3 regions of the Bradyrhizobium sp. AUGA SZCCT0177 genome follow, and region 1 is predicted to be linked to each of the others. Evidence: predicted binding sites of a transcription regulator. Region 1 holds the regulator's gene; each other region holds the start of a gene.
What was found. Region 1 encodes PhoB, which activates phosphate uptake and scavenging genes when phosphate is short. Its sites were predicted from a motif close to TGTCATNNANCTGTCAT; they were not measured.
Positions count from the first base shown of each region.

Region 2: a site for PhoB is predicted at 2,908-2,924, ahead of JQ597_RS13950 (DUF47 domain-containing protein). Genes of this name have one in related genera too.
Region 3: a site for PhoB is predicted at 4,420-4,436, ahead of JQ597_RS05300 (Orn/Lys/Arg family decarboxylase). Genes of this name have one in related genera too.

Region 1 covers NZ_JAFCMA010000022.1:128,827-139,370, reverse strand. Annotated here, with positions in the region: gene JQ597_RS24780 (Hsp33 family molecular chaperone) at 1-229, opposite strand, end outside; gene argF (ornithine carbamoyltransferase) at 432-1,358, opposite strand; gene JQ597_RS24770 (aspartate aminotransferase family protein) at 1,358-2,563, opposite strand; gene JQ597_RS24765 (GcrA family cell cycle regulator) at 3,133-3,642, shown strand; gene phoB (phosphate regulon transcriptional regulator PhoB) at 3,812-4,513, opposite strand; gene phoU (phosphate signaling complex protein PhoU) at 4,589-5,305, opposite strand; gene pstB (phosphate ABC transporter ATP-binding protein PstB) at 5,329-6,150, opposite strand; gene pstA (phosphate ABC transporter permease PstA) at 6,147-6,992, opposite strand; gene pstC (phosphate ABC transporter permease subunit PstC) at 6,996-7,985, opposite strand; gene pstS (phosphate ABC transporter substrate-binding protein PstS) at 8,256-9,266, opposite strand; gene JQ597_RS24730 (ATP-binding protein) at 9,410-10,544, opposite strand, start outside.
Region 2 covers NZ_JAFCMA010000010.1:103,734-114,277, forward strand. Annotated here, with positions in the region: gene JQ597_RS13935 (peptide chain release factor 3) at 1-736, opposite strand, end outside; gene sugE (quaternary ammonium compound efflux SMR transporter SugE) at 888-1,202, shown strand; gene JQ597_RS13945 (inorganic phosphate transporter) at 1,203-2,207, opposite strand; gene JQ597_RS13950 (DUF47 domain-containing protein) at 2,222-2,866, opposite strand; gene JQ597_RS13955 (branched-chain amino acid ABC transporter permease) at 3,018-3,986, opposite strand; gene JQ597_RS13960 (branched-chain amino acid ABC transporter permease) at 3,988-4,851, opposite strand; gene JQ597_RS13965 (ABC transporter substrate-binding protein) at 4,961-6,178, opposite strand; gene JQ597_RS13970 (ABC transporter ATP-binding protein) at 6,216-6,959, opposite strand; gene JQ597_RS13975 (ABC transporter ATP-binding protein) at 6,952-7,707, opposite strand; gene JQ597_RS13980 (PAS domain-containing protein) at 8,079-8,681, shown strand; gene JQ597_RS13985 (hypothetical protein) at 8,686-9,315, shown strand; gene JQ597_RS13990 (ArsC family reductase) at 9,329-9,697, opposite strand; gene JQ597_RS13995 (DUF5993 family protein) at 9,811-9,969, shown strand; gene JQ597_RS14000 (disulfide bond formation protein B) at 9,977-10,534, shown strand; gene JQ597_RS14005 (glutathione S-transferase family protein) at 10,531-10,544, opposite strand, start outside.
Region 3 covers NZ_JAFCMA010000003.1:254,031-264,574, forward strand. Annotated here, with positions in the region: gene paoC (aldehyde oxidoreductase molybdenum-binding subunit PaoC) at 1-1,668, opposite strand, end outside; gene JQ597_RS05285 (FAD binding domain-containing protein) at 1,672-2,622, opposite strand; gene paoA (aldehyde dehydrogenase iron-sulfur subunit PaoA) at 2,619-3,281, opposite strand; gene JQ597_RS05295 (LysR family transcriptional regulator) at 3,472-4,365, shown strand; gene JQ597_RS05300 (Orn/Lys/Arg family decarboxylase) at 4,480-6,837, shown strand; gene JQ597_RS05305 (GNAT family N-acetyltransferase) at 6,867-7,424, shown strand; gene JQ597_RS05310 (TfoX/Sxy family protein) at 7,538-7,936, opposite strand; gene JQ597_RS05315 (aldo/keto reductase) at 7,946-8,944, opposite strand; gene JQ597_RS05320 (EthD family reductase) at 9,113-9,427, shown strand; gene JQ597_RS05325 (type 1 glutamine amidotransferase) at 9,855-10,544, shown strand, end outside.

The DNA.
Region 1 (10,544 bases):
AGCCCAGCAGCGTTGCCAGCACGATGGCTTCGCCGAGCAGCTTGCAGACCGGAGCCGGGTAATCGTGCTTGGTCAGGATGTCGTCGAGCGCGGGGCCGAGCCGGGTCAGCCGTCCGCGCAGGTCGAGCGCGTTGACTTCGAACGGCAGCGCTGCATCGTCGATGGGAACCGCCGATGGCGCGCGGATCGGCGCTGAGGGCGTGATTTTGATGTCGGGGGATTGAGTCATGGCGCTTTATCTGGGGTCGAAGAGGATGAATCGAAAGGGGGTATTACGTCGTCCCGGCGAAGGCCGGGACCCATAGCCACAGGGAGTTCTGAGTAAGGCAAGGCGTCAACCACTGCCTTCAATCGTTAGAGCCGCGGCGTATGGGTCCCGGCCCCCGTGCGCAACTGCGCACTAGGCCGGGACGACAGTTACGTTGGGGCCTCTACGCCACTTCGTTAAAACACCAGGCCAGAATGCCCTTTTGCGCATGCAGGCGGTTTTCGGCTTCGTCGAACACCACCGATTGCGGGCCGTCGATCACCTCGTCGGTGACCTCCTCACCGCGATGAGCCGGCAGGCAGTGCATGAACAGCGCATCACGCTTGGCCAGCGACATCAGCTGGGCGTTGACCTGGTAGGGCTTGAGCACGTTGTGGCGATGCTCGCCGTCCTTGTCGCCCATCGACACCCAGGTGTCGGTCACGACGCAGTCGGCGCCGGCGACGGCGGCTTCCGGGTCGTTGCCGAGCACGATCGGCGCCTGCGTCGCCTTGATCCAGTCCTTCATCGCCTTGTTCGGCGCGAGCTGCGGCGGGGTGGCCACGTTCAGTTTGAACTTCAAACGCTCCGCCGCATGCGCCCATGACGCCAGCACGTTGTTGTCATCGCCGGTCCAGGCCACGGTGCGGCCCTCGATCGAACCGCGATGCTCCTCGAACGTCATCAGGTCAGCCATCACCTGGCAGGGATGCGAGCGCCGGGTGAGCCCGTTGATGACGGGCACGGTGGCGTTGGCGGCAAGCTCCAGCAGCGCATCATGGTTGAGGATGCGGATCATGATCGCATCGACGTAACGCGACAGCACGCGCGCGGTATCGGCGATGGTCTCGCCGCGGCCGAGTTGCATTTCCGCGCCGGTCAGCATGATGGCCTCGCCGCCGAGCTGGCGCATGCCGACGTCGAACGAGACCCGGGTGCGGGTCGACGGCCGTTCGAAGATCATCGCCAGCGTCTTGCCCTCGAGCGGCTTTCTGGGCGTCTCATGCGCCTTCAGCTTCGCCTTCATGGCGACGCTCAGGTCCAGCATGTTGCGCAATTCCTTCGGCGGCAGCTCGCTGATATCGAGAAAGTGACGTAGGGACTTGCTCATCACCCCGCCGCCTTCTTCTTGTCGCCTGACAGCGCGATGCAGGCGCGTTCGAGGCTTTGGACGGATTGCTCGATCTCGGATTCGGAAACGATCAGGGGCGCGAGGAAGCGCACGACATTGTCGCCGGCGCCGACCGTCAGCAGCTTCTGGTCCCGCAGCGCGGCGACGAGATCGCCCGAGGGCACCACGGCCTTGACGCCGATCAGCAGCCCTTCGCCGCGCACTTCCGCCAGCACGGAAGGATAGCGATCGACCACGGAAGCGAGCTTCTGTTTCAAGAGCAGCGACACTTTCTGCACGTGGTCGAAGAAGCCGGGTTTGAGCATCACGTCGAGCACCGCGTTGGCGGAGGCGATCGCCAGCGGGTTGCCGCCGAAGGTCGAGCCGTGCGAGCCCGGCGTCATGCCGGACGCCGCCTCTGCCGTGGCGAGACAGGCGCCGATCGGAAAGCCGCCGCCGAGCGCTTTTGCCAGCGACATGATGTCGGGGGTGACGCCGAGGCGCTTATAGGCAAACAGATCGCCGGTGCGGCCCATGCCGGTCTGCACCTCGTCGAAAATCAGCAGCAGGCCCTTGTCGTCGCACAATTGGCGGAGCGCCTTGTAGAACGCATGCGGCGCGCTGCGGACACCGCCCTCGCCCTGCACCGGCTCGATCAGGATGGCGGCGGTCTGCGGCCCGATCACCTTCTTCACCGCTTCGAGATCGCCATGCGCGACCTGGTCGAAGCCGTCCAGCGGCGGACCGAAACCTTCCAGATATTTGGCCGAGCCGGTCGCCGCCAGCGTGCCCAGCGTGCGGCCGTGGAACGCGCCCTCGAAGGTGACGATGCGGTAGCGCTCGGGATGTCCCTTGGCGGCGTGATAGCGGCGCGCGACCTTGATCGCGCATTCCATCGCTTCCGCGCCGGAATTACAGAAGAACACCAGATCGGCAAAGCTCTGCTCGCACAGCCTTGCTGCAAGCTTGTCGCCGTCCGGACTCCTGAACAGGTTCGACATGTGCCAGAGCTTGGTGGCCTGCTCCTGCAAGGCTGCGACCAGATGCGGATGGCAGTGGCCGAGCGCATTCACTGCCACACCCGAGGTGAAGTCGAGATAGCGCTCGCCTGACGTCGAGATCAGCCACGCGCCTTCGCCGCGTTCGAAACCGAGATCGACTCTCGCGAATACGGGAAGCAGATGCGACGGGGCGCTGTTGGTCATGGCTATCACTGACGGTTAGAGACCGGCCACATAGCGTGCATTGGCGCGAACGCGGCACAGCCGGTCTTGCGAAAACAAAACGTGCCGCCTTTTCGGGGCGGCACGTGACAGGCATTCTATGCTGGCTTTGGACCGTGTCAACACGCCGAAATCCGCTTGTTTTGAGCATGATCTCCGGGCAAGCGCCTTGCGCTTGTCCCGAGGGAAAACCGGCGTCCACTTTTCCGGATCATGCTCGAACCGCTTCCCTGCGGTGCAAGATAAAGCAATCCGTAGCATTCCGGTGCCGTGGAAAACTCCAATTACAATGCATAAATACCGGAACATGTGGACGCACGGACGCGGACTCTTGCGCCAGAGTCCCGCCATATTGTAGCGTCTGGGCTGTCGGGTACGACATCTCGTGCGGAAGTACTGACCCCTAGAGTCCATTTTGTAAGGCGTAAACGTTCGGGCGGCTTTTTTGCGCCCGGCGAGGGCTAAGGGATTCTGCCCGCTGGGATTTTTGAGAATTGGCATCGCCAGCGCTGCCCCCGGTTTGGCCGGCTCTGTGCGAAGGGAAGAATGCGATGACGGTATTGACCTGGTCCGACGAGCGCGTCGAGCAGCTTAAAAAGCTCTGGGAGGGCGGACTTTCCGCCAGCCAGATCGCCGCGGAACTCGGAAATGTGACGCGAAATGCAGTGATCGGCAAAGTGCACCGGCTGGGTCTCTCCGGCCGTGCCAAGAGCCCCTCCTCGGCCGCGCCGCGTCAGCGCAAGGCGCGCCCCGCCCAGCAGATGATGCGGGTGGCGCGCCCGGTGTCGCGCGGTAACACCGCGCTGGCCCACGCCTTCGAGGTGGAGATGGAGCCGGATCCGGTCGCCTACGACAATGTGGTGCCGATGAGCCAGCGGCTGACGCTGCTCGAATTGAACGAGGCCACCTGCCACTGGCCGATCGGCGACCCCTCCAGCTCGGAATTCTTTTTCTGCGGCGGCAAGGCGCTCAGCAGCCTGCCCTATTGCGCGCATCACTCGCGCATCGCCTATCAGCCGGCCTCCGATCGCCGCCGCCCGGCGCCGAAGCCGACCAGGTAAGAGCTGCGCATCAGCTACGCGGAAAATATCCGCTGTCGTCCCTGCGAACGCAGGGACCCATAACCACAGGCGATCGTGGTTAGGCTTGGCTGGAGCTCCAGCTCGCTTCAAAAATCGATACTTGTGGTTATGGGTCCCGGCCTTCGCCGGGACGACGATGGAGTATTGGCTACTCCACCTTCGCGAACCGATCATCCAGCGCGTAGCCGGCGCCGCGCACGGTGCGGATCGGGTCCTGTTCGCGGCCGGGGTTGAGCAGTTTGCGCAGGCGGCCGATATGGACGTCGACGGTACGCTCGTCGATGTAGATGTCGCGGCCCCAGACGCTGTCGAGCAGTTGCTCGCGGCTGAACACGCGGCCGGGATGTTCCAGGAAAAACTCCAGCAGGCGATATTCGGTGGGGCCGAGATCGATCGGACGGCCCGAGCGCGCGACGCGGCGCTTCTCGCGGTCGAGTTCGATATCGCCATAGGTCAGCACGGTGGCCAGCCGCTCCGGGCTCGCCCGCCGCAACAGGCCCTTCACCCGCGCCAGCAGCTCCGGCACCGAAAAGGGTTTTACGATGTAGTCGTCGGCGCCGGTCGCCAGCCCCCGCACCCGTTCGCTTTCCTCGCCGCGCGCGGTCAGCATGATGATCGGCAGCGCCTTGGTCTCCGGCCGCGCCCTTAAGCGGCGGCACAGTTCGATGCCGGACAGGCCCGGCAGCATCCAGTCCAGCACGATCAGGTCGGGCACCCGCTCCTTCAACCGTGTATCGGCGTCGTCACCGCGGGCGACGGTTTCGACCTCATAGCCTTCGGCATCGAGGTTGTAGCGCAGAAGCGTGGTGAGCGCTTCCTCGTCTTCAACCACCAGAATGCGTGCGTTCATCTATGTAAGCCTCTTGTGTTTTGACGCGCTGTCGATACGCGAAAAACGTCTCTCGTTCCGCTGTCAGTTCAGTAACTAGTTTCCCGGCACAGTCGTGGCGAAATTCGTCATGTCGCCCTTCGGGCGCTTGTCGAGGATCTGCTGGCCTTCGATCATGTAGAACACGGTCTCGGCGATGTTGGTGGCATGGTCGCCGATCCGCTCGATGTTCTTGGCGCAGAACATCAGATGGATACAGAACGAGATGTTGCGCGGATCTTCCATCATGTAGGTCAGGAGTTCGCGGAACAGCGAGGTGCAGATGGCGTCGACTTCCTCGTCGCCCTTCCAGACCGCCATCGCCGCCGGCAGGTCGTGCGACGCGTAGGCGTCGAGCACGGACTTGACCTGCGACTGCACCAGATCGGTCATGTGTTCGAGACCGCGGATCAGTTTCAGCGGCTGGAAATCGTTCTCCAGCGCCGCGACGCGCTTGCCCATGTTCTTGGCGAGGTCGCCGATCCGTTCCAGATCGGTGGCCACCCGCATGGCGCCGACGATCTCGCGCAGGTCGATGGCCATCGGCTGGCGGCGGGCAATCGTCAGCACCGCGCGTTCCTCGATCAGGTGCTGCAGGCGGTCGATCTCGGCGTCGGAGGCGACGACGCGTTTTCCGAGCGCAACGTCGCGCCGGATCAAGGCATCGACGGATTCGGTGATCATGCGTTCAGCAAGGCCGCCCATTTCGGCGACCAGGCGGGTCAATTCCTGAAGATCGCTGTCGAACGCCTTCGCGGTATGCTCTGAAGCCATTGTCTTCTCCTCGCGATGTGCGCTTAGCCGAACCGGCCGGTAATGTAATCCTGGGTGCGTCGATCGCTCGGCGAGGTGAAAATCTTGTTGGTGTCGTCGAATTCGACCAATTCACCGAGATACATGAAGGCGGTCTTGTCCGAGACGCGCGCCGCCTGCTGCATGTTATGGGTCACGATGGCGATGGTGTAGTCCTCCGCCAATTCTGTGATCAATTCCTCGACCTTGGCGGTCGAAATCGGGTCCAGCGCCGAGCAGGGCTCGTCGAACAGGATCACTTCAGGGCGCACCGCCACCGTGCGCGCGATGCAGAGCCGCTGCTGCTGGCCGCCGGACAGGCTGAGGCCCGATGCATTCAGCTTGTCCTTGACCTCGTTCCACAGCGCACCGCCACGCAACGCCTTTTCGACGCGGCCGTCCATCTCGGATTTCGAGATCTTCTCATAAAGGCGGATGCCGAAGGCGATGTTTTCGTAGATCGTCATCGGAAACGGCGTCGGCTTCTGGAACACCATGCCGACCCGGGCGCGCAGCAGATTGAGATCGAGCTTGGGGTCGAGGATGTTGGTCTGGTCGAGCATCAATTGCCCGGTCGCCTTCTGGCCCGGATAGAGGTCGTACATCCGGTTGAAGATCCGCAGCAGCGTGGACTTGCCGCAGCCGGACGGCCCGATGAAGGCGGTGACGCGGTGGGTGCCGAGCGTGAGGTTGATGTTCTTCAGCGCGTGGTGCTCGCCATAGTAGAAGTTCAGGCCCCGCGCGGTCACTTTCGGCGGCGCGTCGGGCAGCGCCACGTGGGGAACGCCCGCGTTGACGGCACTCATGGATACAGAAACTTCGGTCATTTTGCGGTCCTCTCGGCGCCAAGGATGCGCGCGCCAATATTCAGGGCGAGTACGGTCAGGGTGATGAGCAGCGCCCCGCTCCAGGCGAGCTGCTTCCAGTATTCGTAGGGGCTCTGCACGAAGTTGTTGATGGTGACCGGCAGGTTCGCCATCGTCTTGGTGAGGTCGAGGCTGAAGAACTGGTTCGACAGCGCGGTGAACAGCAGCGGCGCGGTTTCGCCGGCGACGCGGGCGGTGGCGAGCAGCACGCCGGTGATGAGACCACTTCGCGCGGCGCGATAGGCGATCCGCTTGATCACCAGCGAGCGCGGCAGGCCCAGCGCGGACGCCGCTTCACGCAGCGGATTGGGCACCAGGCCGAGCATGTCCTCGGTGGTGCGAACCACCACGGGGATCACGATCACGGCCAGCGCCAGACAGCCGGCAAAGGCCGAGAAGCCGCCCATCGGCACCACGATGGCGCCGTAGACGAACAGGCCGATGATGATCGAGGGCGCGCTGAGCAGGATGTCGTTGATGAAGCGGATCACCGAGGTGAGCCGGTCATGCTTGCCGTATTCGGCCAGATAGGTTCCGGCCAGCATGCCGAGCGGCGCGCCGATGCCAACCCCGATCGCAGTCATGATGATCGAACCGATGATCGCGTTGCGCAGACCGCCATCGGTCGAGCCGGGCGGCGGCGTGTCCTGGGTGAAGACGGCCAGGTTGAGGCCGGCCAGGCCGTTATAGAACAGCGTGAACAGGATCAGCGCGAGCCATGTCACGCCGAACAAGGCGGCGCCGACGCAGAGGCCCCGGATGATGATGTCGTTACGGCGGCGGGAGGCGTAAATCGGGTTCATGGCTCAGTTCCCCGCCTTCTTTTCCAGCCGCATCAGCATCAGCCGGGCGGCCGACAAGACGAAGAACGTCAGCACGAACAGCAGCAGGCCGAGCAGGATCAGGCCGGACTGGTGCAGGCCGTCGCTCTCGGCGAATTCGCTGGCGATCGCCGCCGAGATCGTGGTGCCCGGCGCGAAGATCGAGGATGAGATCTTGAACGAGTTGCCGATGATGAAGGTGACCGCCATGGTTTCGCCGAGCGCGCGGCCGAGCGCCAGCATCACGCCGCCGATCACGCCGACCCTTGTGTAGGGGATCACCACGTTGCGGACGACTTCCCAGGTGGTGCAGCCGACGCCGTAGGCGGCTTCCTTCAGCACCGGCGGCACCGTCTTGAAGACGTCGACCGAGATCGAGGTGATGAAGGGCAGCACCATGATCGCAAGGATCAGCGCGGCGTTGAACAGGCTGAGATAGGACGGGGGACCTGCGAAGATGGTGCCGAGAACCGGGACGCCGTCGAAGATGCTGATCATGAACGGCTGGAACGAGTTGGCCAAAAACGGGCCTAGCACGAAGAAGCCCCACATGCCGTAGATGATCGAGGGAATGCCGGCGAGCAGTTCGACCGCGAGCCCGATCGGACGGCGCAGCCAGATCGGACAGATCTCGGTCAGGAACACCGCAATGCCGATACCGACCGGAATGGCGATCATCATCGCGATCACGGAGGTGATCAGCGTGCCGTAGATCGGCCCGAGCGCGCCCAGCACCGGCGGATCGGCTGATGGCGCCCAGCGCGAGGTGAACAGGAACGAGAAGCCGTATTCCCTGATCGCAGGCCAGGCGCCCACGATCAGCGATAAGATGATGCCGCCGAGAATGAGCAGCACCGAGATCGCACAGGCGCGCGTGAGCCAATAGAAGGTAACGTCACCAAGCTTGAAGGCGCTGAGGGCCCTGGCGCGATCGTAAGGTCCTGCAGCTTCCATCACGTCGCTCTGAACGGCCATGTCTGCCACGCCAATCCCCTGTACTGTATAGCCCAACTGCCCCGGACCCGGCGCCGGTTTTGCACCGGACTCTTGAACCAAGACCCCTGTCGGCCAAGACCTTGTCGACCAAGACCCTGTCGACCAAGTCACTCGGCAAACCAGACCCGCCCGTATTCGCCCTCCTCGCCGGAGGGAAAGACCCAACCCGGAAAGACCCGGGTTGGGCAAAGTGGGAGCACGCTCCCATTGTCGCCGGGCCGGAACGCCGCCCGGCTCTTGTTCTTAAGTTCAGCTCTTGATCTCGGCGGTCCAGGTCTTTTCGATCAGCTTGACCACGGAGTCCGGCATCGGGATGTAGTCGAGCTCCTCAGCCATCTTGCCGCCCTTCTCGAACGACCATTTGAAGAACTTGATGGCTTCCTGGGACGCGGCCTTATCGGTCGCGGACTTGTGCATCAGGATGAAGGTCGCGGCGGTGATCGGCCACGAGGTTTCGCCGGGCTGGTCGGTGAGGATCACGTAGTAGCCGGGCGCCTTCGCCCAGTCGGCGTTGGCCGCAGCAGCCTGGAACGAGGCTACCGTCGGCTGCACGGTCTTGCCTGCCTTGTTGACCATCGCGGCATAGGTCAGCTTGTTCTGCTTGGCGTAGGCGTACTCGACGTAGCCGATCGCGTTCTTGGTCTGGCCGATGTTGCCGGCAACGCCTTCATTGCCCTTGGCGCCAACGCCCGTCGGCCATTCGACCGCGGTGCCGAGACCGACCTTGGCCTTCCACTCGGCGTTCGACTTCGACAGATAGTCGGTGAAGTTGAAGGTGGTGCCCGAACCGTCGGAGCGGCGGACCACGGTGATGGCGTCGGTCGGCAGCTTCAGCTTCGGATTGAGCTTGGCAATCGCGGGATCGTCCCACTTCTTGATCTTGCCGAGATAGATGTCGCCGAGCACTTCGCCCGAGAGCACGAGTTCGCCCGACTTGATGCCTTCGAGGTTCACGACGGGGACGATCGCGCCCATCACCATCGGCCACTGCACGAGGCCATCCTTTTCGAGGGCCTCAGCCTTCAGCGGCGCATCGGTGGCGCCGAAGGTCACGGTCTTGGCCAGGATCTGCTTGATGCCGGCGCCGGAGCCGATCGACTGGTAGTTCAGACCGTTGCCGGTCTCCTTTTTGTAGGCATCGGCCCACTTGGAATAGACCGGGAACGGGAAGGTGGCGCCTGCGCCGGTGATATCGGCGGCGAATGCCGAGGTCGAGGCGGCGACGAGGCCTGCCGCGACGATTGTCTTGATGAAATTCATGGCTGGTCTCCATCTGGTGAGCGAAGCGCCTGTTAACGCCCGATCGCGCTCACGCCGCATCCGTTTAGGTGCGGTCAATAGAGCTTTTACGAAGGTTCGATGACAGTTGGATGACAGACTCAAGCGATTGGAATCGCTAGAGTTTAAGTCCCTGCCGGGGGTTTCGCCTGGGGAAAGCAGGCGGTAAAAGTGGCCCCGTTTTTGGGCACGCTTTCGATCAAAAGCCGGCCGCGATGGCGGTTAACAATATGTTTCACCAAGGATAAACCGAGCCCGGTTCCACCCTGCGCCCGGCTGTCGCCGACATCGACCCGGTAGAACCGCTCGGTCAGCCGCGGCAGATGCTCCGGGGCAATTCCGGGCCCGAAATCGCGCACCAGGACGCGGACTTCCGGCGCGCCATCGGCGGAATTCGCATGCACCAGCGAGACGATGACCTTGCCGCCGGACGCGCCATATTTGAGCGCGTTCTCGATCAAATTTTCGAACAGCCGCAGCAGCTCCTCGCGATCGCCCGCGATCGTCACCGGCAGCTCAGGCAGATCGATCTCGATGGCGACCTGGCGTTCATGCGCCAGCGGCTCCAGCCCGTCGGCGACCTGGCGGATGATGGGCACGATGTCGACCGAGGTATCGGGCCGAACATGCGCCGACAATTCGACCCGCGACAGCGACAAGAGATCGTCGATCAGCCGCGCCATGCGCGTCGCCTGCGCGTGCATGATCCCGAGAAAGCGCTCGCGCGCCTTGACGTCATCCTTGGCCGGCCCTTGCAGCGTATCGATGAAGCCGGACAGGGCGGCGAGCGGCGTACGCAGTTCGTGGCTGGCATTGGCGACGAAATCGGCGCGCATCTCCTCGACCCGGCGCAGCGGCGTCTGATCGTGGAACGTCATCAGCATGCACTTGTCGGCGCCGCCGAACAGCGTCGGCACCGGCACCGGCGTGATGATCAGCTCCATCCAGCGGTCGACCGGCACATGGTCGAGATAGGTCGCGCGGCGCGGCTCGCTGGTCGCGATCGCCTCGCGCAGGGCGGTGATGATTTCGGGCGAGCGAAGCGCGAACTGGGCAAGCTCGTTCTTGCGCAAAGCGGGGGCAAGCTGGGCTGCCGCAGCATTGAGATGGATCACGCGGCCGGCGCGGTCGAGCAGCACGGCCGGATCCGGCATGCCGGCCACGACGGCGCTGACGGCGGCGGCTTCGACCGGATTGACGCCGCGAACGTCTTCGCGCGAGGTGGCCGTATCATGCAGCCGCCATGGCACCAGGGCTGCG
Region 2 (10,544 bases), on a different contig from region 1:
GCTTGCAGGCTTCCGAGACCAGCGCGAGTTCGTCCTTGACCTCGGCGACGTCGAGATTGGCGCTCCGGCCGGCGAGATCGGCGATGTCGATCTGCTGCGCGGCGCCGGTCTTGGCGCCGCCGCCTTCGAGCAGGCGCACGCCGCCGGTGGCGATGTCATAGGTGCCGAGGAAGTCACGGCCCCGGCCGACCGGCCAGGTCATCGGCGTGGTGTCGAGCGCCAGCGTCTTCTCGATCTCGTCGAGCAACTCGAACGTGTCGCGGCTCTCGCGGTCCATCTTGTTGATGAAGGTGATGATCGGGATGTCGCGCAGGCGGCATACCTCGAACAGTTTTCGCGTCCGCGCCTCGATGCCCTTGGCGGCGTCGATCACCATGACCGCGGAATCGACTGCGGTCAGCGTGCGGTAGGTGTCTTCCGAAAAGTCTTCATGGCCCGGCGTATCCAGGAGGTTGAAGACCAGGCCATCGAACTCGAAGGTCATCACCGAGGTCACGACCGAAATGCCGCGCTCGCGCTCGATCTTCATCCAGTCGGATCGGGTGTTGCGGCGTTCGCCCTTGGCCTTGACCTGGCCGGCAAGGTTGATGGCGCCGCCGAACAGCAGCAGCTTTTCGGTCAGCGTGGTCTTGCCGGCGTCCGGGTGAGAAATGATGGCAAAGGTCCGCCGCCGCGCCACTTCATCTGCAAGCGGCGAGCGGGACGGCGATTCGGCTGAAACGGCAATGTCGGACATGAATCGAGCGTTTGGCAGGGAAAACGGGCGCAATCAAGGGCGATTTGGCAATTGCCGACCGTGGATACAACCCCCATATCCAGCAGGGAAGGACGACCTTCCCATCACCATCATCCGCGGGGACGACCCTGCCTTATCTGGAGGGTTTGTCATGGCCTGGGCTGTGTTGTTCACCGCGGGTCTCCTGGAAATCGGCTGGGCCATCGGTCTCAAATACACCGAAGGCTTTACGCGGCTGGTGCCGTCGGCCCTGACGCTGGCGGCCATGGCCGGAAGCATCCTCCTGCTCGGACTGGCACTGAAAACCTTACCGATCGGAACGGCCTATGCCGTCTGGACCGGAATCGGCGCCGTCGGCACGGCTATCCTTGGCATCGCCCTCTTCGGCGAACCCGCCACCGCGGCCCGCCTGGCCAGCATCGGGCTGATCGTAGCCGGCATTGTCGGGCTGAAGCTGGTCACCTGATTAGCGCAGCAGCACCACCGCCCAATATGTCGCTGCGGCCACGATTCCCGAGGCCGGGATGGTGATGACCCAAGCATAGACGATCGAACTGGCCACGTTCCAGCGCACCGCCGAGACCCGGCGCGCCGCGCCGACGCCAACGATGGCGCCGGTGATGGTATGGGTGGTGGAAACGGGAACCCCGAGCCAGGTCGCCATGAACAGGGTCGCGGCCCCGCCGGTTTCCGCGCAAAAACCCTGCATCGGCGTCAGTTTGGTGATCCGCAGGCCCATGGTACGGACGATCCGCCAGCCGCCCATCAGCGTGCCGAGCCCCATCGCCGCCTGGCACGAGATCACCACCCAGAACGGGATCGAGAATTCAGTGCCGAGATGGCCCTGCGAATAGAGCAGCACCGCGATGATGCCCATGGTCTTCTGCGCGTCGTTGCCGCCATGACCGAGCGAATACAGCGAGGCCGAGACGAACTGCAGGATGCGGAACGCGCGGTCGACCGCGAACGGGGTCGATCGCACCGACAGCCACGACACGATCGCGACCAGCACCAGTGCCAGCAGGAACCCGACCAGCGGCGACAGCACGATTGCCAGCAGCGTCTTGGAGAGTCCGCTCCAGACCGCTGCGGACAGGCCTGCCTTGGCGATCCCGCCGCCGAGCAAGCCGCCGATCAGCGCGTGCGAACTGGACGAGGGAATGCCAAGCCCCCAGGTGATCAGGTTCCAGACGATGGCGCCGACAAGCGCGGCAAAGATCACCGTCGCATCGACGATGCTGGGCTCGATGATGCCGGTGCCGATGGTGTTGGCGACGTGAAGACCGAACACCAGAAAGGCGATGAAGTTGAAGAAGGCGGCCCAAAACACCGCATATTGCGGCCGCAATACGCGGGTCGACACGATCGTGGCGATCGAATTGGCGGCGTCGTGCAATCCATTGAGGAAGTCGAACAGCAGCGCGACCGCAATCAATGCGATCAGAATTGGAAGACCAAGCGCAGCATCCACTTGTTGGCCCTGCCCTATACCTGTTCAATCACGATGCTGTTGATCTCATTGGCGACGTCGTCGAAGCGGTCTGAAACCTTTTCAAGATGCTTGTAGATCTCGGCGCCCACGATGAAATCCATGGTGTTGGCGTCGCGATGCTTGAGAAACAGTTCCTTCAGCCCGATATCGTGGAGGTCGTCGATGCGACCCTCAAGCTTGCCGATCTCCTCGGTGATCGCGGTCAGCATCGCGACGTTGTCACCGATCGCCTGCATCAACGGCAAAGCGCGCCCGACCAGATTGGCGCATTCGACGATCAGCGTTCCGATTTCGCGCATCGGCGGCTCGAAGACGCGGACCTCGAACAGAATGACGGCCTTGGCGGTCTGCTGCATCTGGTCGATGGCATCGTCCATCGAGGTGATCAGGTTTTTGATATCGCCGCGGTCGAACGGGGTGATGAAGGTGCGCCGGACCGCAGTCAGCACCTCGCGGGTGATATTGTCGGCATCGTTTTCGAACTGATTGACGCGCTGGCAGAACACCGGCGTCTCGTCGCCGCCGCGCAGCATGTCCTGCAGGGCCAGCGCCCCCTGCACGACGGTCTGGGAATGACGGGCAAAGAGGTCGAAAAACCGCTCTTCCTTGGGCAGGAAATAGCGAAACCAGCGCAACATCGGTCTTATCCATCGTTCTGGAACGGCTGCCCGAGGCAGCCTGTCACAAAACTGTCATAGACCATTCACAGGCAAAGCGCGCGACGACGGACCCCGGAATAGTGGTCATCCACCGCTTTGTAGGCCGTAAAAATGCACCCGAACGGGCAATTTACAGCGAACGGCGGAAGAAATGCGCGATCTCGCCAATCACGCCGCGGCGGAAAGTCAGCACGCAGGCGACGAAGATGACGCCCTGGATCACCGTCACCCACTGGCCGAAACCGGCCAGATATTGCTGCATGGCGATGATCACGAAGGCGCCGACCACAGGACCGAATACGGTTCCGAGACCGCCGACCAGCGTCATCAGCACGATTTCGCCCGACATCGTCCAGTGCACGTCGGTGAGCGAGGCGTTCTGCGCCACGAATACCTTTAGCGAGCCTGCGAAACCGGCGATCGTTCCGGAAAGGATGAAGGCCAGCAATTTGTAGTGATCGGTCTTGTAGCCCAGCGAGATCGCGCGCGGTTCGTTTTCGCGGATCGCCTTCAGGACCTCGCCGAACGGCGAGTTGATGGTGCGATAGATCAAGAGGAAACCGCCAAGGAACCCGACGAGGATGACGTAATAGAGCACCGTCGGCTTGGCGAGATTGAAGATGCCGAACAGATAGCCCTGCGGGATGCCCTGGATGCCGTCCTCACCATGGGTGAACGGCGTCTGCAGGTAGATGAAATACAGAAGCTGCGACAGCGCCAGCGTGATCATCGAGAAGTAGATGCCCTGACGGCGAATGGCGACGACGCCGGTAATGACGCCAAGCCCGGCGGCACCCAGGGTGCCGACCAGAATTCCGAGCTCCGGCGACAGCCCCCAGACCTTCAGCGCATGCGCGGTGAAGTAACCGGCCGTGCCCAGAAACATCGCGTGGCCGAACGACAACAGCCCGCCGTAGCCGATCAGGAGGTTGAACGCGCAGGCCAGCAGCGCAAAGCACAACGCCTGCATCACGAAGAACGGATAGATCCCGGTCAGCGGCACGATCGCCAGCAGCGCCGCCATCAGGACGAATACGATCATCTCGTCGCGCACGGCGCGCGGTGATGCCGGCAGTGTATCGTCAGTCAATGCGCTCATATCAGGCCGCCCGTCCGGTCAGACCCGTTGGCTTCACCAGCAACACCAGTACCATCAGGACGAAAACCACGGTGTTTGAAGCTTCGGGATAGAAGTATTTGGTTAGTCCTTCGATCACGCCGAGCGAAAAGCCGGTGATGATCGATCCCATGATGGAGCCCATGCCGCCGATCACCACCACCGCGAACACGACGATGATCAGGTCGGCGCCCATCAGCGGCCGGACCTGGTTGATCGGGGCGGACAAGACACCGGCCAGCGCCGCGAGGCCCACGCCGAGCCCATAGGTCAGCGTGATCATCCTGGGCACGTTGATGCCGAACGCGCGCACCAGTGTCGGGTTTTCGGTCGCGGCGCGCAGATTGGCACCAAGCCGCGTCTTTTCGATCAGGTACCAGGTGGCGAGGCAAACGATGAGCGAGAACACGACCACCCAGCCGCGGTAAATCGGCAGGAACATGAAGCCGAGGTTCATGCCGCCCCTCAGTTCATCGGGGATCGCATAGGGAAGGCCCGAGGAGCCGAAATAATTCTGGAACACGCCCTGCACGATCAGCGCGATACCGAACGTCAGGAGCAGCCCGTAGAGATGATCGAGGCCCGAAAGCCACTGCAGCATGGTCCGTTCCAGGATCATGCCGAAGATGCCGACCACGATCGGCGCAATGATCAGCGCCGGCCAGTATCCAATACCCGCCAAATTGAGCAGGAAATAGGCGCAGAACGCACCCATCATATAGAGCGCGCCATGGGCGAAATTGATGATGTTGAGCATGCCGAAGATCACGGCCAGCCCCAGACTGAGCAGCGCGTAGAACGAGCCGTTGATCAATCCCACTAAAAGCTGCGCGTAGAGAGCTTGCATCGGTTTCGCACTCGATTTCGTTGTGACGCTATTTCGCGTGGTGACGCGAAGGTATCGCGTGGTGACGCGAGGGGAAGCCCGCCGGCACGGTGCCGGCGGGCTGCCGTCGTTACTTCTTTACCAGCGGACAGAGGCTCTCCGAAAGCGGCCTGAACGCCTGGTCCGCCGGGGTCGTTCCGACCAGCTTGTAATAGTCCCACGGTCCCTTGGACTCGGCAGGCTTCTTGACCTCAAACAGGTAGGCCGGATGAAGCTTGCGGCCGTCGGGCCGGATGGTGCCCTTGCCGAACAGCGGATCGTCGGTCGGCGCCGCCTTCATTTTCTCGACGACCTTGATGCCGTCATGCGGATTGCCGCCCATCGCGTCGACCGTCTTGAAATAGTGGATCAAGCCCGAATAGACGCCGGCCTGCACCATGGACGGCATCGCCTTGTTCTTCATGCGCTCGGAAAAGCGTTTGGAAAACGCGCGGGTGTCGTCGTTGAGGTCCCAGTAGAAGGTTTCGGTGAAGTTCAGGCCCTGAGCCACTTTCAGGCCAAGCGCGTGGACGTCGTTGATGAACAGCAGCAGACCTGCGAGTTTCTGGCCACCTGCGACGATGCCGAATTCCGACGCCTGTTTGATCGTGTTGGTGGTATCGCCGCCGGCATTGGCCATGCCGACGATCTTGGCCTTGGAAGCCTGCGCCTGCAGCAGGAACGAGGAGAAGTCCGACGAGTTCAGGGGATGCCTGACGTTGCCGATAACCTTGCCGCCCGATTTAACCACGACCGCTGCGGTGTCGCGCTCCAGCGCGTGGCCGAACGCGTAGTCCGCGGTCAGGAAGTACCAGGTATCGCCGCCGGCCTTCACCAGCGCCTGCCCGGTGCTGTTCGCCAGCATGTAGGTGTCGTAGACCCAGTGAATTGTGTTCGGCGAGCACTGGGCATTTGTGAGGTCCGACGTCGCCGCGCCGGTATTGATCATGATGGCGTTCTTTTCCTTCACCAGGTTGTTGACCGCCAGCGCAACACCGGAGTTGAGGACGTCCACGAAGATGTCGACTTTCTCGACGTCCATCCATTGGCGCGCGATTGTCGTGGCGATGTCGGGCTTGTTCTGGTGGTCGGCCGAAATCAGATCGATCTTCCAGCCCTTGGCGGCAAGCCCGGAATCCTCGATCGCCATCTGGGCGGCGAGCGTGGAGCCGGCGCCGCCGAGGTCGGAATAGAGACCGGAATTGTCGGTGAGTACGCCGACCTTGACGGTTTTATCCTGCGCCAGCGCGCCGCTCGCGGCGAGGGTCAGCGCGGTGCCGAAAAGAAGTGCCGAAATTTTCTGTTTCATATTTTCTCCCTGAATTTTGCTTGCCGAACTATACCGATCAGACGCCAAGATAAGTGTGGAGCTTGTCCATATTGGCCTGCAGTTCCGAATTCGCGAACCCGTCGATGACTTTGCCGTGCTCGACGATGTAATAGCGATCCGCAACCGTCGCGGCGAAGCGGAAATTCTGCTCGACCAGCAGGATGGTGAAACCTTCCGACTTGAGCCGCGCGATGGTGTGCCCGATCTGCTGGATGATGACCGGTGCCAGACCTTCGGTCGGCTCGTCCAGCATCAGGAACCGCGCGCCGGTACGCAGGATTCGGGCGATCGCGAGCATCTGCTGCTCGCCGCCTGAAAGTTTGGTGCCCTGGCTGTTGAGGCGCTCCTTCAGGTTGGGAAACAGCTCGAAGATCTGATCGAGCGACAGGCCGCCCGGGCGCACGATCGGCGGCAGCAACAGGTTTTCCCGCACGTCGAGGCTTGCGAAAATGCCGCGCTCCTCCGGGCAGAAGGCGACGCCCATCCGCGCGATCTTGTCGGACGCGGCGCGGGTAATGTCCTGATCGTTGAAGCGGATCGAACCGGTGCGCTTGCCGATGATCCCCATCACCGATTTCAGCGTAGTGGTCTTGCCGGCACCGTTGCGGCCGAGCAGCGTTACCACCTCGCCGGCATTCACATTGAAGTTGATGCCGTGAAGAATGTGGGATTCGCCGTACCAGGCCTCCAGGTTCTGAACCGAGAGAACCGGCGTGCCGGTCGTCTTTGCAGGGGCTTCCGCCATCTTTACCTCAGCCATGACCGGCCCCCAGATAGGCTTCCTTGACGCGCTCGTCCTTGGACAGATCGGCATAGTTGCCTTCCGCCAGCACCTGACCGCGCGTCAGTACCGTGATGATATCGGAAAGGTTCGCCACCACGGAGAGATTATGCTCGACCATCAGGATCGTGTGTTTCGCCGAGATGCTCTTGATGAGCGCCGCGATCTTGTCGATGTCCTCGTGGCCCATGCCGGCCATCGGTTCGTCGAGCAGCATCATCTCCGGATCGAGCGCCAGCGTCGTTGCGATTTCGAGCGCGCGCTTGCGCCCATAGGGCATCTCGACAGCCGGCGTGTTGGCGAACTCGCTCAAGCCGACGTCGTTCAACAGCTCATGGGCACGATTGTTGAAGCGATCGAGCACGCTCTTGGAGCGCCAGAAATCGAATGAAGAGCCGTGCTGGCGCTGTAGCGCGACCCGAACATTCTCCAGCGCCGTGAGGTGCGGAAACACCGCCGAAATCTGGAACGAGCGCACCAGCCCGAGGCGGGCCACATCGGCCGGCGCCATCGCAGTGATGTCCTGCCCCTTGTACAGAATCTGGCCCGCCGAGGGCTTCAGAAACTTGGTCAGGAGATTGAAGCATGTCGTCTTGCCGGCGCCGTTCGGCCCGATCAACGCATGAATACTGCCGCGACGCACCTTGAGAGCAACGTCACGAACAGCGAAGAAACCCGCGAATTCCTTGGTCAATCCGTGGGTTTCGAGAATGATCTCATCGGCCAAACAAACTTCCCCCATCAGCCCGCTGCGAAGTCCCCTCGCGCGCGGCCAATTTTTCCCTTGTCGGGCAGGCTCTCCCGGACGCCTTGGAAACCGTCCCGGACCTGCCGCCTCCGGGCGGAATATGCCGTCAACGGCACGGATTAGGCAAGGCGGAAAGCTTGGCTAGGCCAAAGCATTAGTGCCGGTTCCAAATCCGCCCTTAGTCGAATTGCACGACCTGCGCGAATGGCAGGGGGCCGGAGCGTTTTTCCGCCGTACCCGTGCACCGGAAAGCCGCCGTTAACGGTGTTTTGCTGCAATCGGGCCGTTTCATAGAATATTACCGCCCGGGGCAGATCATCTCGCGATTTAGTCAGGCAGGGATCGCGGCCGTGGATTTTGCAAGCGCCGACCCATCAATCGTCAAATCGATCAAGCAGCGCGATTTGCTGAACACCTGGCTGCGGCTTTTTGCCCGAGATCAGGCCGTGCCGCGCATGAACGAATTTCAACCGGCGCGGATCGAGGATGAACTTCCCGACCTTGTTTTTCTGGATGTCGATACCGGCGCTCAGCCGCCGCGCCTGGTGATCCAGAGCGACGGCACGCGGATGTCGAGCGCGTATGGCAATACCGGCAAGGGCCGCTATCTGGACGAGTATCTTGGCGCAAGGCTCGCACCGATCGTGATGCCGGTCTATTACGAAAGCATCGCCCGCCGGCTCCCCGCCTACACCATCGCCAATATCGATGACATCTACGGGCGAATCGTTGCCTATGAGCGGCTGCTGCTGCCGTTCTCCGACGACGGCAACGTCACCCACATCATCGCATCGCTAAAGACCATCAGCGAGGATGGCGGTTTCGAGATCAGGAATCTGATGCGCGGAAGCGGCAAGCTGCCGGTGCCCAAGCTTCGCACCATCATCGACCGCGATCTTTTCCATCGCGCGCCCGGCCGCATTCCGTCCGGCGACGTGCTCGAATTCGGCTAGGGCAATGGAATTCGCAAGTGCCGATCCTTCGGTCGTGAGGTCGATCAAGCAGCGCGAGCTCCTGAATGCGTGGCTGCGCGCCGCAACCAGGCACCGGCCTCTTCCCCTCGTCGATGATTTCCAGCCCAACCGCGTCGGCGACGAACTGTCCGACATGATGGGATTTGACGTCGAAGGCGACGGCGACGGCGACGGCGCGCGCTTCCTGATTACCCAGGCAGGCGCAAGATTAAGCGCCACTTATGGCAGCGACCATCTCAGCCCGGCTGAGCGCATCAATCGCTATCTTGACGACGCGCTCGGGCCTGAACGGTATGCCCGCGTGATTGCCCTGTATCGCGCTTGCCTGAAGCACAGGCGGCCGGCCTATTCGATTTCAACGGTGCAGGACGCCGACAACAAGGACGTGTCCTACGAGCGGCTGCTTATGCCGTTCGGCCGGGGCGATGCGGTCGAACAGATCGTGGGCTCCTACAAGAGCATCAGCATCGAGGGCGGCTTCAAGATCAACAACCTGATGGGCCTCCGGCCCAAAGCCGTTCCTGTGATCCTGGTCCGGGCCATCATCGATCGTGATTTCGTGCCGAGCACCGCGAGCCGGCAGCTGTCCGACGACGTCATCGAACTGGGCTAGGCCTCTAACTCGACTAAGCCTTGCGCTTGCCCTTCGACGCCACTTCCTTGGCGTATATATCCGGCTTGAAGCCGACCAGCAATTTGCCGCCGAGATCGAGCACGGGCCGCTTGATCATCGACGGCTGCGCCAGCATCAGCGCCAGCGCCTTGCGCTCGTTCAGCCCTTCTTTGTCGCTATCCGGCAGTTTGCGGAAGGTCGTGCCGGCGCGGTTGAGCAGGGTTTCCCAGCCGAGTTCATCGGACCATTGCTTGAGCTTGTCCTTGGCGATTCCCGCGGTCTTGTAGTCGTGGAAGTCGTAGGCGGCGCCTTGGCTGTCGAGCCAGGCGCGGGCCTTCTTCATGGTGTCGCAGTTCTTGATGCCGTAGATGGTGATGGGCATTTCAATGCATTCCAGATTTGGCGCCATGCTGGCGGAGCGTCCGCAGGTTTTTATACAATGCAGATCAGCGAATCCATCATAGACTGACGTGTCACCCGCAGGTGAGGCCCCGCATGGAATTCACCCTTTTGTTTCTGGCAGCAAGCATGGTGATGCTGGTTGCCTGGCGCGGTTCACGCGCCCTTGCGCTCGGCCTGTACGCCGCCGTCATGGTTGTCTGCGCCGCAACCTATCTGCACCACGCGACCGATACCTTGAAACTGTCGTTCTGAGCCGCGCATGACCCAGACCCGCGCCATCACGCTGAATGCGCTCAGCCTCTACGCCGTCGCGCTGGTGCTGGCGGCGGCGTTTGCGGCGCAGCTGCTGCTGCACGAACTGCCCTGCCCGCTCTGCCTGCTGCAGCGCATCCTGTTTGCGATGCTGGCCATCGGCCCGATCCTGAACATCCGTTTCGGCCCGCGTCCCAGCCATTATGCGTTGTCGCTATTGGCAGCGGTTGCCGGCGCTGTGGCCTCGACGCGGCAGGTGCTGCTGCACATCATGCCGGGAGACGCGGGCTACGGTTCGGCCTTGCTCGGCTATCACTATTACACCTGGGCCCTGATCGGCTTCATCGCCGCCATCGTTCTTCTCGCGGCGACGCTGCTGTTCGACCGGCAGTTCGAAGATGATGGCGCTGCATTGCCGCCGACCGGCGGCCTGTTCGCGCAGGCCGCCGTCTGGCTCGTGATCGGGCTGACAGGTCTCAATGTGGTTTCGACCCTCCTTGAATGCGGTTTCGGCGCCTGCGCCGACAATCCGACCGTCTACGAACTGCTCAAGCGCTTCTCCTAAGGCCGCTTCG
Region 3 (10,544 bases), on a different contig from region 1:
GCTGCGATTGCCCGAACGGACCTGCCCGTCGGCGAAATCTGCCTCGGTGGAATTGAACCCGAGCTTCTGCGCCACGGCCTCGCGCAGCTTGACGCACGCGGCATAGACGCCGGACGTCGAGCTGTTGGCGCCCCATTGCCCGCCCGATCCGGCCGAAACCGGAAAGGCCGAGTCGCCGAGGCGTACGATGATCTTGTCGAGCGGCAGGCCCATCATCTCGGCTGCGGTCTGCGCGATGATGGTGTAGGTGCCGGTGCCGATATCGGTCATGTCGGTCTCGACAACAACGACGCCGCGGTTGTCGAGCCGCACGCGCGCCGCCGATTTCATCACCGGATTGTTGCGGAAGGCAGCCGCCATGCCGATGCCGACCAGCCATCGCCCGGCGCGAACCTGCCCCGGCTGGGGATTGCGCTTGCTCCAGTCGAAGCGGTTGGCGCCGAGCCCCATGCACGCGATCAGCGGCCGGTGCGAATACGCCCGCTCCGGCTTTTCGGGATCGACCTGGGTGTCATTGAGGATGCGGAACTCGATCGGATCGAGCCCGAGCTTTTCCGCCATCTCGTCGATCGCGATCTCCAGCGCCATCATGCCGGGCGCCTCGCCTGGCGCACGCATCGCATTGCCTTCCGGCAGGTCGAGCACCGCAAGCCGCGTCGCCGTCATGCGGTTGGCGCCGGCATAGAGCAGCCGTGTCGCCTGCACCGCAGCCTCCGGCTTGCCGCCGGGCAGGTTGCCGGACCAGCCCTCATGGCCGATGGCCGTGATCTTGCCGTCCCTGGTCGCGCCGATACGGATGCGCTGGATCGTGGCCGGCCGATGCACGGTGTTGTTGAACATCATCGGACGCGTCAGCGCCACCTTGACCGGCCGTCCGGCCGCGCGGGCGCCCAATGCCGCGAGCAACGCATCGGCGCGCACGAACAGTTTGCCGCCGAACCCGCCGCCGATGAAGGGCGATATCAGGCGGACCTTTTCCTTGGGCATGCCGAGCGTCTTGGCCAGTTCGCCAACGCTCCAGTCGATCATCTGGTTTGAGGTCCACACGATCAGCTTGTCGCCGTCCCAGGCGGCCATCGAGGCATGCGGTTCCATCATCGCATGGGCGTGATCGGGCGTGGTGTAGGTCGCGTCGAGCTGAACCGGTGCCGCGGCGAATGCGCCGGCGAAATCGCCGACCGCGGTATCGGCCGGACCGCCGGTGATGCGCGCGGGCTTGCCGGAATCCTTGACCGCTGCGAGATCGTAGACGCCATCAGTCCTGACATAATCGACGCGGACCAGTTGCGCGGCGGCGCGGGCCTGCTCGAAGGTCTCCGCCACCACGAGCGCGATCGCCTGGTGATAATGCTCGATCTCGGGACCGCCGAGCAGCGTGGCGAAGTTGAGGTTGCCCTTGGCGAGCTTGCCGGCATTGTCAGCCGTGACGATGGCAAGCACGCCGGATGCTGTTTTGGCGGCTGTCAGATCCATCGAGGCGATCCGGCCCTTGGCAATCGCTGAACCGACCACATAGCCGCAGGCCGGGTTCGCGATGTTGTCGTGCCGCTCATAGGCATAGGGCGCAGTGCCCGTGGTCTTGAACGGACCATCGATGCGGTCCGCGGGCTTGCCGATGATCTTCAACTGGTCGATCGGGTTGGTGGTCGCCGGGGTTTCGAATTTCATGGTCTATCCCCTCGCCTCTGCCAGCACCGCGCCGAGCGTCCGCTCGGCCAGCAGCAGCTTGAAGGCGTTCTCATGGGTAGGTTTGGCCTCGGCGAGCAGTTTTGCCGTCACTGCTTTCGCGCCGCGCGGCAGTTCGGCCTCGGCGGCTTCGACGCGCCAGGGCTTGTGGGCGACGCCGCCGAGCGCGACGCGTCCGGAGCCGTCGCGCTGCACGATGGCGGCGACCGCGACCAGAGCGAACGCATAAGACGCGCGGTCACGCACCTTGCGATAGATCTGCTTGCCGCCAACGGGTTTCGGCAACGTCACGGCGGTGATCAGTTCGCCCGGCGCCAGTGAGGTCTCAACCTCAGGCGTATTGCCGGGCAGCCGGTGGAATTCCGCGATCGGAATTTTTCGCGCGGCTCCATCGGGCTGAATTGTTTCCACCGTGGCGTCGAGCGCGCGCATGGCCACCGCCATGTCGCTCGGATGGGTCGCGATGCACGCTTCGCTGGCGCCGATCACGGCGTGCTGACGGCTGAAGCCGCCGATCGCCGAACAGCCGCTGCCGGGCTGACGTTTGTTGCAGGGCTGGTTGGTGTCGTAGAAATAGGGGCAGCGGGTCCGCTGCAGCAGATTGCCCGCGGTCGTCGCCTTGTTGCGCAACTGGCCCGAAGCGCCGGCGAGCAGCGCGCGCGACAGCACGCCGTAATCGCGCCGCACCCGTTCGTCCGCAGCAAGATCGGTGTTGCGCACCAGCGCGCCAACCCGCAGTCCGCCATCGGCGGTCGGCTCGATCTTGTCGAGCCCGAGACGGTTGACGTCGATCAGATGCGCCGGCGTCTCGATTTCGAGCTTCATCAGGTCGAGCAGGTTGGTACCACCAGCGATGAATTTGGCGCCCTGCTGGCGCGCAGCCGCGGCGGCGGCCTCGGCCGGCGAATTGGCGCGCTCATAGGTAAAGGATCTCATGCCTGCCTCCCGGCGACTTCGCTGATGGCTTCGGCGATGTTGGAATAGGCGCCGCAGCGGCAGATGTTGCCGCTCATGCGCTCGCGCAATTCGGCATTGGTGAGTTGCGGGACTGCGTTCAGATCGGCGCTGACATGGCTCGGTATGCCGGCCTTGATCTCGTCGAGCACGGCGACCGCCGAGCAGATCTGCCCGGGCGTGCAATAGCCGCATTGATAGCCGTCATGCTTGACGAACGCCGCCTGCATCGGGTGCATATTCTCCGGCGTGCCAAGGCCCTCGATGGTGGTGACGCTCTCACCCTCGTGCATGACAGCCAGCGTCAGGCATGAATTGATCCTGCGACCGCCGACGATCACCGTGCATGCGCCGCACTGGCCGTGATCGCAGCCCTTCTTGGTGCCGGTGAAATGCAAATTCTCGCGCAAGGCATCGAGCAGCGTGGTCCTTGTATCGACCTCGAGTTCGCGCGCCTTGCCGTTCACGTTGAAGGAAACTTTCGACATCACCGGGGCTCCGGAAACCGCAGGCTTCAGGGCGATCTCGGCCTTGGCCACGAAGGTCGACGTCGTCACCCCGAGGGCCGGCGCCGTGAGAGAAGCGGCGCCGACGACCAACAGGTCGCGCCGAGAGAATCTGAAATCACCGGGGCTTCGCATGCCATCAATCCCTTTTTGCCGCTTGTCGCTCGTTTTGCGCCCGCCTCGGCCACTAACGCCGATCATGACCCGGGGTTGCGCGCAGCCGACATCGCGCAGGTCACGACCGCGTGCCTTCAGGCATTTAACGGGTGCAACGCCGCCGGATTAGGCCTAATAATCGGCATGGACTTATGAAACTGGCTCATGAATGCTCGGCAAAAACACCAACGACCTCATGGCGTTCCTGGCCGTGGCGCGAGAACGCAGTTTTACGCGGGCGGCAGCGCAGCTCGGGGTTTCGCAATCGGCGCTCAGTCACACCATTCGAGGACTTGAGGAGCGGCTCGGCTTGCGGTTGTTGACCCGCACCACCCGCAGCGTGGCAACGACCGAGGCCGGAGAGCGGCTGGTTCGGACGGTGGGCCCCAAGTTCGAGCAAATCGATTCCGAACTATCAGCGCTGACCGAGCTTCGGGAAAAACCCGCCGGTACCATCCGGATCACGGCCGGCGAGCATGCGGCCCTGGCCGTGCTCTGGCCTGCCTTGACGACGCTGCTGCCGCGTTACCCCGACATCAAGGTCGAGCTGACCATCGATTACGGCCTGACCGACATCGTCGCGGAGCGATACGACGCCGGCGTTCGCCTCGGTGAACAAGTGGCCAAGGACATGATCGCCGTGCGCATCGGACCGGACTTCTGCATGACCGTGGTCGGCTCGCCCTCGTATTTCGAACGAAAGCCGAAGCCGAAGAAGCCGCAGGATCTTACGGCGCACGACTGCATCACTGTCCGCCTGCCGACATCAGGTGGAATCTACGCCTGGGAATTCGAGAAACGCGGTCGCGAAGTCAAGGTGCGCGTCGATGGGCAGCTGGTGTTCAACAGCATCCCGCTCCGGCTGAACGCGGTACTGGCGGGGCACGGCCTCGCCTATCTGCCCGAGGACCAAGTCAAGAAGCATCTCGCCGACGGCCGTCTGATCCGCGTGCTCGACGACTGGTGCGCGCCGTTTTCCGGGTATCACCTCTATTACCCGAGCCGCCGGCAACCCACGCCGGCGTTTGCAGTGCTGGTGGAGGCGCTGCGATACCGGGGGTGATGGGCAGCCCCCGATCGAGCGGCAGGGTTTCGGGCGGCCGGGCCGGAACCCATCCGTCATCCAGATGTCATCGAATGCGCCAACAGCTTGCTGGACACACATTCGAGGGCACCGATGGACTATTTCCGACGCTTCACCTTTCTGTTCGCCGCACCGGTCTTTGATACCGACGATCTCGAAGGCCTCCGTTTCAACCAGATCATCACCGAGATCGAGCGGTCCGGCTTTGAAGTGGTCCGGGCGCGCAAGCTCGAGGATGCGGAGATCCAGGTGCAGACCGACGCCGCGATCGGCTGCATGGTGGTCGACTGGGGCAAAAAGGGCCTCGAGGGCAAGACCATGGCCCTGATCAATCTGATGCGGCGGCGCGGCCTCGATTTTCCGATCATCCTTTTGATCCGCCGCAAGCGGTTCGAGGACCTGCCGGTCGAGGTGCTGGATTTCATCGACGGCTATGTGTTCCTGTCCGAGGAAACGCCGCCCTTCATTGCCAAGAACCTGATCAGCCGCCTGAAGCAATATGCCGAAACCCTGAAGACGCCGTTCTTCGGGGCGCTGGTCGACTATGCCGAAGAGGGCAACCAGCTATGGACCTGCCCGGGCCACAATGGCGGTGTGTTTTACAGCCGCAGCCCGATCGGCCGGGTGTTCGTCGAACATCTCGGCGAAGCTGTCTTTCGCGACGACCTCGACAATTCCGTGCTCGACCTCGGCGATCTCCTCACCCATGAGGGCCCGGCGCTGAAGGCGCAAAAGGAAGCGGCGCAAATCTTCGGCGCCGAAAAGACCTATTTCGTGCTCAACGGCACCTCGACCTCCAACAAGGTGGTGTTGGGCGCGCTGGTCACCGACGGCGACCTCGTGCTGTTCGACCGCAACAACCACAAGGCGGCCCATCACGGCGCGCTGATGATGGCCGGCGGCATTCCGGTTTATATCCCGACCGTCCGCAACGCCTGGGGCTTGATCGGCCCGATGCGCTGGGACGCGATCGACGAGACGAGTTTGCGCGAACGCATCCGCAGCCATCCGCTGGTCAAGGACCCCGTGGCCTGGCGCAAGCCGCGTCCTTTCCGGGTCGCCGTGGTCGAGCAGTGCACCTATGACGGCACGATCCACAGTGCCGAGATGATCCTGAAAGCGATCGGCCATCTCTGCGACTATATCCTGTTCGATGAGGCCTGGGCCGGATTCATGAAGTTTCATCCGCTCTATGCCGGACGTTTCGCGATGGGACTGTCCGGTCTCGGCCCCGACGCGCCCGGCATCATCGCGACCCAGTCGACCCACAAGCAGCTGGCGAGCTTCTCGCAGGCCTCGCAGATCCACATCAAGGACCGCCACATCACCGGCCAGAAGCGCCGCATCGAACACCGGCGCTTCAACGAGAGCTTCATGCAGCACGCATCGACCTCGCCGTTCTATCCGATCTTCGCCTCGCTCGATGTCGGCGCGCAGATGATGAAGGGCCGCTCCGGCGAGGTGCTGTGGGACGACACGATCCGGCTCGGCATCGAACTGCGCAAGAAGATGCGCGCGGTCCGCCGCGAATTCGAGGAGAAGGAAGCGCGGCCCGAACGCCGCTGGTTCTTCGAACCGTTCGTGCCCGACCGCGTCGCGATCCCGGACGTTTCCCGCGCGGGCGCCGTGCACAATGTGGCCTGGGAGACCATCTCCACCGACATGCTGGTCACCGATCCCGTTTATTGGCAGCTTTCGCCGGACGCGCGCTGGCACGGTTTTCCCGATCTGACCGCGGGCTTCGCCATGACCGACCCGAACAAGCTGACGGTGCTGACCCCCGGCTTCGACCATGCCACCGGCCGCTATGCCGACCACGGCATCCCCGCCCCCGTCGTCGCGCAGTATCTGCGCGAAAATCGCATCGTGGCGGAAAAGAACGATCTCAACTCGCTGCTGTTCCTGCTCACCCCCGGCGTCGAGGCCAGCAAGGCCGGCACGCTGATCTCGGGCCTCGTCGCGTTCAAGAAACTGCACGACGACAACGCGCTGCTGGAAGAGGTGATCCCGGAATTCCATCAGCGCCGGCCGAAGCGCTATGCCGGCGTGCGCTTACGTGATCTCTGCGCCGAGATGCACGGCTTCTTCCGCAACGCCGGCGTCAGCGCGCTGCAGGCCAAGCAATTCCTCGCCGAGCATCTGCCTGACATCGCGATGTCGCCGCGCGACGCCGCGCGCTATCTGGTTCGCAACGACGTCGACTATCTGCCGATCGACGCCATCCCCGGCCGCATTGCCACGACGCCGTTCGTGGTCTATCCGCCCGGCATCGCCACCATCGTACCGGGCGAACGGTTGACCGAGCGTGCGCAACCGATGATCGACTATCTCAAGATGTTCGAAACCTGCTTCAACACATTCCCCGGCTTCGACGTCGAAATCCAGGGCGTCTACAAGGAAGTCGATCCGTCCGGCCGCATCCGGCTCTATACCTACGTGGTCGCCGAATGAACCGGCCAAACGAAACCGCAGGTCCGGCCATGACGAGCGACCAACCGGTGCTGGTCCGGGCCTCGCGCGATGGCGATGTCGAGGCGATGCTGGCGATCTACCGGCATCATATCCGCCGCGGCATTGAAGAAGGCGTCGACGACAGCGGCACGCCGGAGCCGGAGGATTTGCGCGACCGGCGCAAGAACCTGCGCAGCCAGCGCCTGCCGCATCTGGTGGCGACCTGCGGCGGCGAGGTGGTGGGCTACGCTTATGTCGTGCTGTTTCGCAAGCGGCCGGCCTATCGCTACGCGGTCAAGCATTCGATCTATGTGCATCGCGAGCATCAGGGACGCGGCGTCGGACGGCTGTTGTTGCAGGAGCTGATCGATGTCTGCGCCGCGGCCGGGTTCCGGCAGATGATCGGCTATATCGATTCCGACAACACGGCCTCGCTCGCGCTGCATGAAAGGTTCGGCTTTGCCCGCGCCGGCCTGCTGCCGGGCGTCGCCTACCGCTACGGCCGCTGGGCCGACACCGTCATGGTGCAACGTTCGCTTGCCGCCGGTTCAACCGCACCGCCGCTGATTTCCAGCCCGGGGCGGTGAGCGGGCGTGCAACAAATTCCATGTCGTCCCGGCGAATGCCGGGACCCATAGCCGCCGAAGGTCATCGTGCACGAGGCTGGAGCGACATCGGCTCGGACAATAAGCATTTGTGGTTATGGGTCCCGGCGTTCGCCGGGACGACGGCGGTTGGGTTTGCTTGGTACCGCCCGCCCCCGCTTCGCCGCAACCCGGTGCGCCGCCGCGAGCGCGGCTCGCGCCCAGACGATCAGCTCATCGGGTTCGTCGAACAGCCGCTCCGGCACGCGCCAGAAGGAGAGGTCGATCATGGCGCCCTTCTTCGCATAGTTGAGCGGCGGAAACGCCTCGGCTTCCTTGAATATCTCACGGTTCTGGTCATCGACCCGGAAATAGAGCGTATTCTCCGTCACCACGGCAAGCATCACGCCGTCGCAGAACACGCCGGTCTTGCCGAACATGCGCCGCATGGTGACGCGGCCCAGCGGCGCCAGCTGCTCGCTCAGGAATTCGGCATAGGTGGCGCTGGCGACCATGCTCGCCGATCACCGCGGTTCGCCGGAGAACGCCTGCCGCAATGTCGACAGCCGTTCGAGCGCCGCTTGCGGCAATGGACCTTTTTCGACCGCGGCGAATGCGCCCTCGAACTCCTGCGGCGTCGCCATGCCGACCAGGATGGTGCCCATCGCCGGGTGCGACAGCGCAAACCGCGTCGCGGCCTCGGTCAGGCTGGAAGCAAACCCCTCCTCCACCAGCGGCATCAGGCGGCGGGCGCGCTCGATATCGGCATCGTAGCTCATGCTCGATCCGATCGGCTCGGGCGCCGGGCTTGCAATCGGATGCCGCGCGGCCGAGCCCGACAAGGCGCCGCCCGCCAGCACGCGGATGCCGACGACGCCGACGCCGGCCGCCCTCGTGCGATCGAACAACCCTGCATAATCCTGCGCCGGATAATTTTTCGGCAGTTCTTCGGCGGCGGATGGATTGAGCATGTTGTAGACGATTTGCGCGCTGTCGAAGACGCCGGCATCGATCACCTGATGCAGCGCCGCGGTGTCGCCGACCGCCGAAATCCCGAGGAAACGAATCTTGCCGTGCTGACGCAGCCGCTCGAACGCCGGCACCACCTCGCCCAGCACCTGCCGCGCGCTCAGCGCCGATCCGCCGCCGGAAACGGTAATCGGATTGTGCAGGTGAAAGATGTCGACGTGCTCAAGACCCAGCCGCGTCAGGCTGCCTTCGAGCGACGTCGTGACGGCATCGGCAATGCGGCCGAACGCGTCGGGCGGTATTCGGACCTTGGTGCCGACGATCGCGTTGGCCGGCTTCAGCTTTTGCAAGACACGGCCAAGGTTCTTTTCCGATTCACCGTCGCCGTACAGCACCGCGGTGTCGAAATAATTCACGCCGACTTCGAGCGCCCGCGCCACGGCGCGCTCCTGGTCCGCAGGATCGCCGCGCACCATCACGCCGCCGACAGCGCCGCAACCAAAGCCCAGCACCGAGAGCTGCATTCCCGTGCGCCCAAAAATTCGCAATTGCATCGCTGTTCCTCCGGCTGCTCGCACAATACTCGAAATCTTCGTCCCGGGGTAATTTGCGGCTGACACAATTGTAAGTTTGCGTTTCGGAGTTGCGGGATCGGCAAAACTGACGCACAGTTTGGGCCTGTGCCGGAAATCAACCGGCGAGTATCAAACGAGGAGCACGCCATGATCAAGGTAAGCGTTATGTATCCAAACACGCCGGGGGCGCGCTTCGACCACGATTATTACCGCGACAAACACATGCCGCTCCTGAAGGCGCGCATGGGCGATGCCTGCAAGTCCTACACGGTGGACAAGGGCCTTGCGGGTGGCGCGCCCGGTGCGCCCGCGACCTATGTCGGGATGTGTCACATCTTCGCCGACTCGGTCGAGGCCTTCCAGGCCGGCTTTGGGCCTCACGCCAAGGAGATCATGGGCGACATCAAGAACTACACCGACATCGCCCCGGTCATGCAGATCAGCGAAGTCGTCGTCGGCTGACGGCGGCTGCGCAGCTTGCGTAGGGTGGGTCAGGTGACTTGTCCGCCGCAGCTCGCAGAGAGAAGGCGTAAGCCGTAACCCACCGCCGACGCGAATACGAACAGCGGTGGGTTACGCGGAGTTTGTCTCCGGGCCGCGCTTTGCACGGACCCGCCGGCAACCCACCCTAAGCATTAACCTGAATTTCGCCTGGTCAAGTCTTGAAGCGCGCGATGGTAAAGCCAATTCGGACTACCCCCAAAGAAGCGGTATCGTTCCACGATGTTTGTTGCGGAACCCCCGAAATCTCGACATCATTTTCAAACGCTGCCGGACATCGCCCCCCTGTAAAAAACCTGGCCGCGAACCCCAAGAAGCCGCGTCGGGCCTCAGCTCTTTCCCCAAGGAGCTGAGGTCCTTCTATGTTGTGGTGCCCTGGAAAACTTTCATGCCGAAAATCACGATCATTGAAACCGGCGTCATTTCGCCTGCCAATCGCGCGCGGCACGGCTCCTTTCCGCAGATGTTCGAACGGCTGCTTGGCGAGGCGGATGCCTCGGCGAGCTTTGCGACGGTCCGGCTTGCTGACGGCGAAGCGCTGCCCGATCCCGCCAGCCTCGAAGCCATTCTGCTCACGGGATCGCCAGCCGGTGTCTACGACGATCTCGACTGGATCGCACCGCTCGAGCGCTTTGTACGCGCGGCATATGAGGCGAGAGTTCCAATGGCCGGAATCTGCTTCGGCCATCAATTGATCGCGCAGGCGCTCGGCGGAACGGTGCGCAAATCGGAAAAGGGCTGGGGCATCGGACGTCACGTCTATGACGTCGTGCCCGGCAACGGCGTGATCGACGGCGATAGGCTAGCGATTCCCGCCTCGCATCAGGACCAGGTCATCGCGCCGCCTACGGGGGCAACAACCATATTCCATTCGCCGTTCACGCCGCACGCGGGCCTTCTCTATGCGAACGGCGTAACGCTGTCCGTGCAGCCGCATCCCGAATTCACCACGGCCTTTGCGCATGTCTGTTGCGAAAAAGCCGGTCAGAACAACGCTCCCGAACCGCTGGTCACGGCGGCCAAGGCTTCGCTCGAGCAGCCCCTCGACAGCCCCGACCTCGGCCGCGCCATCGCGCGT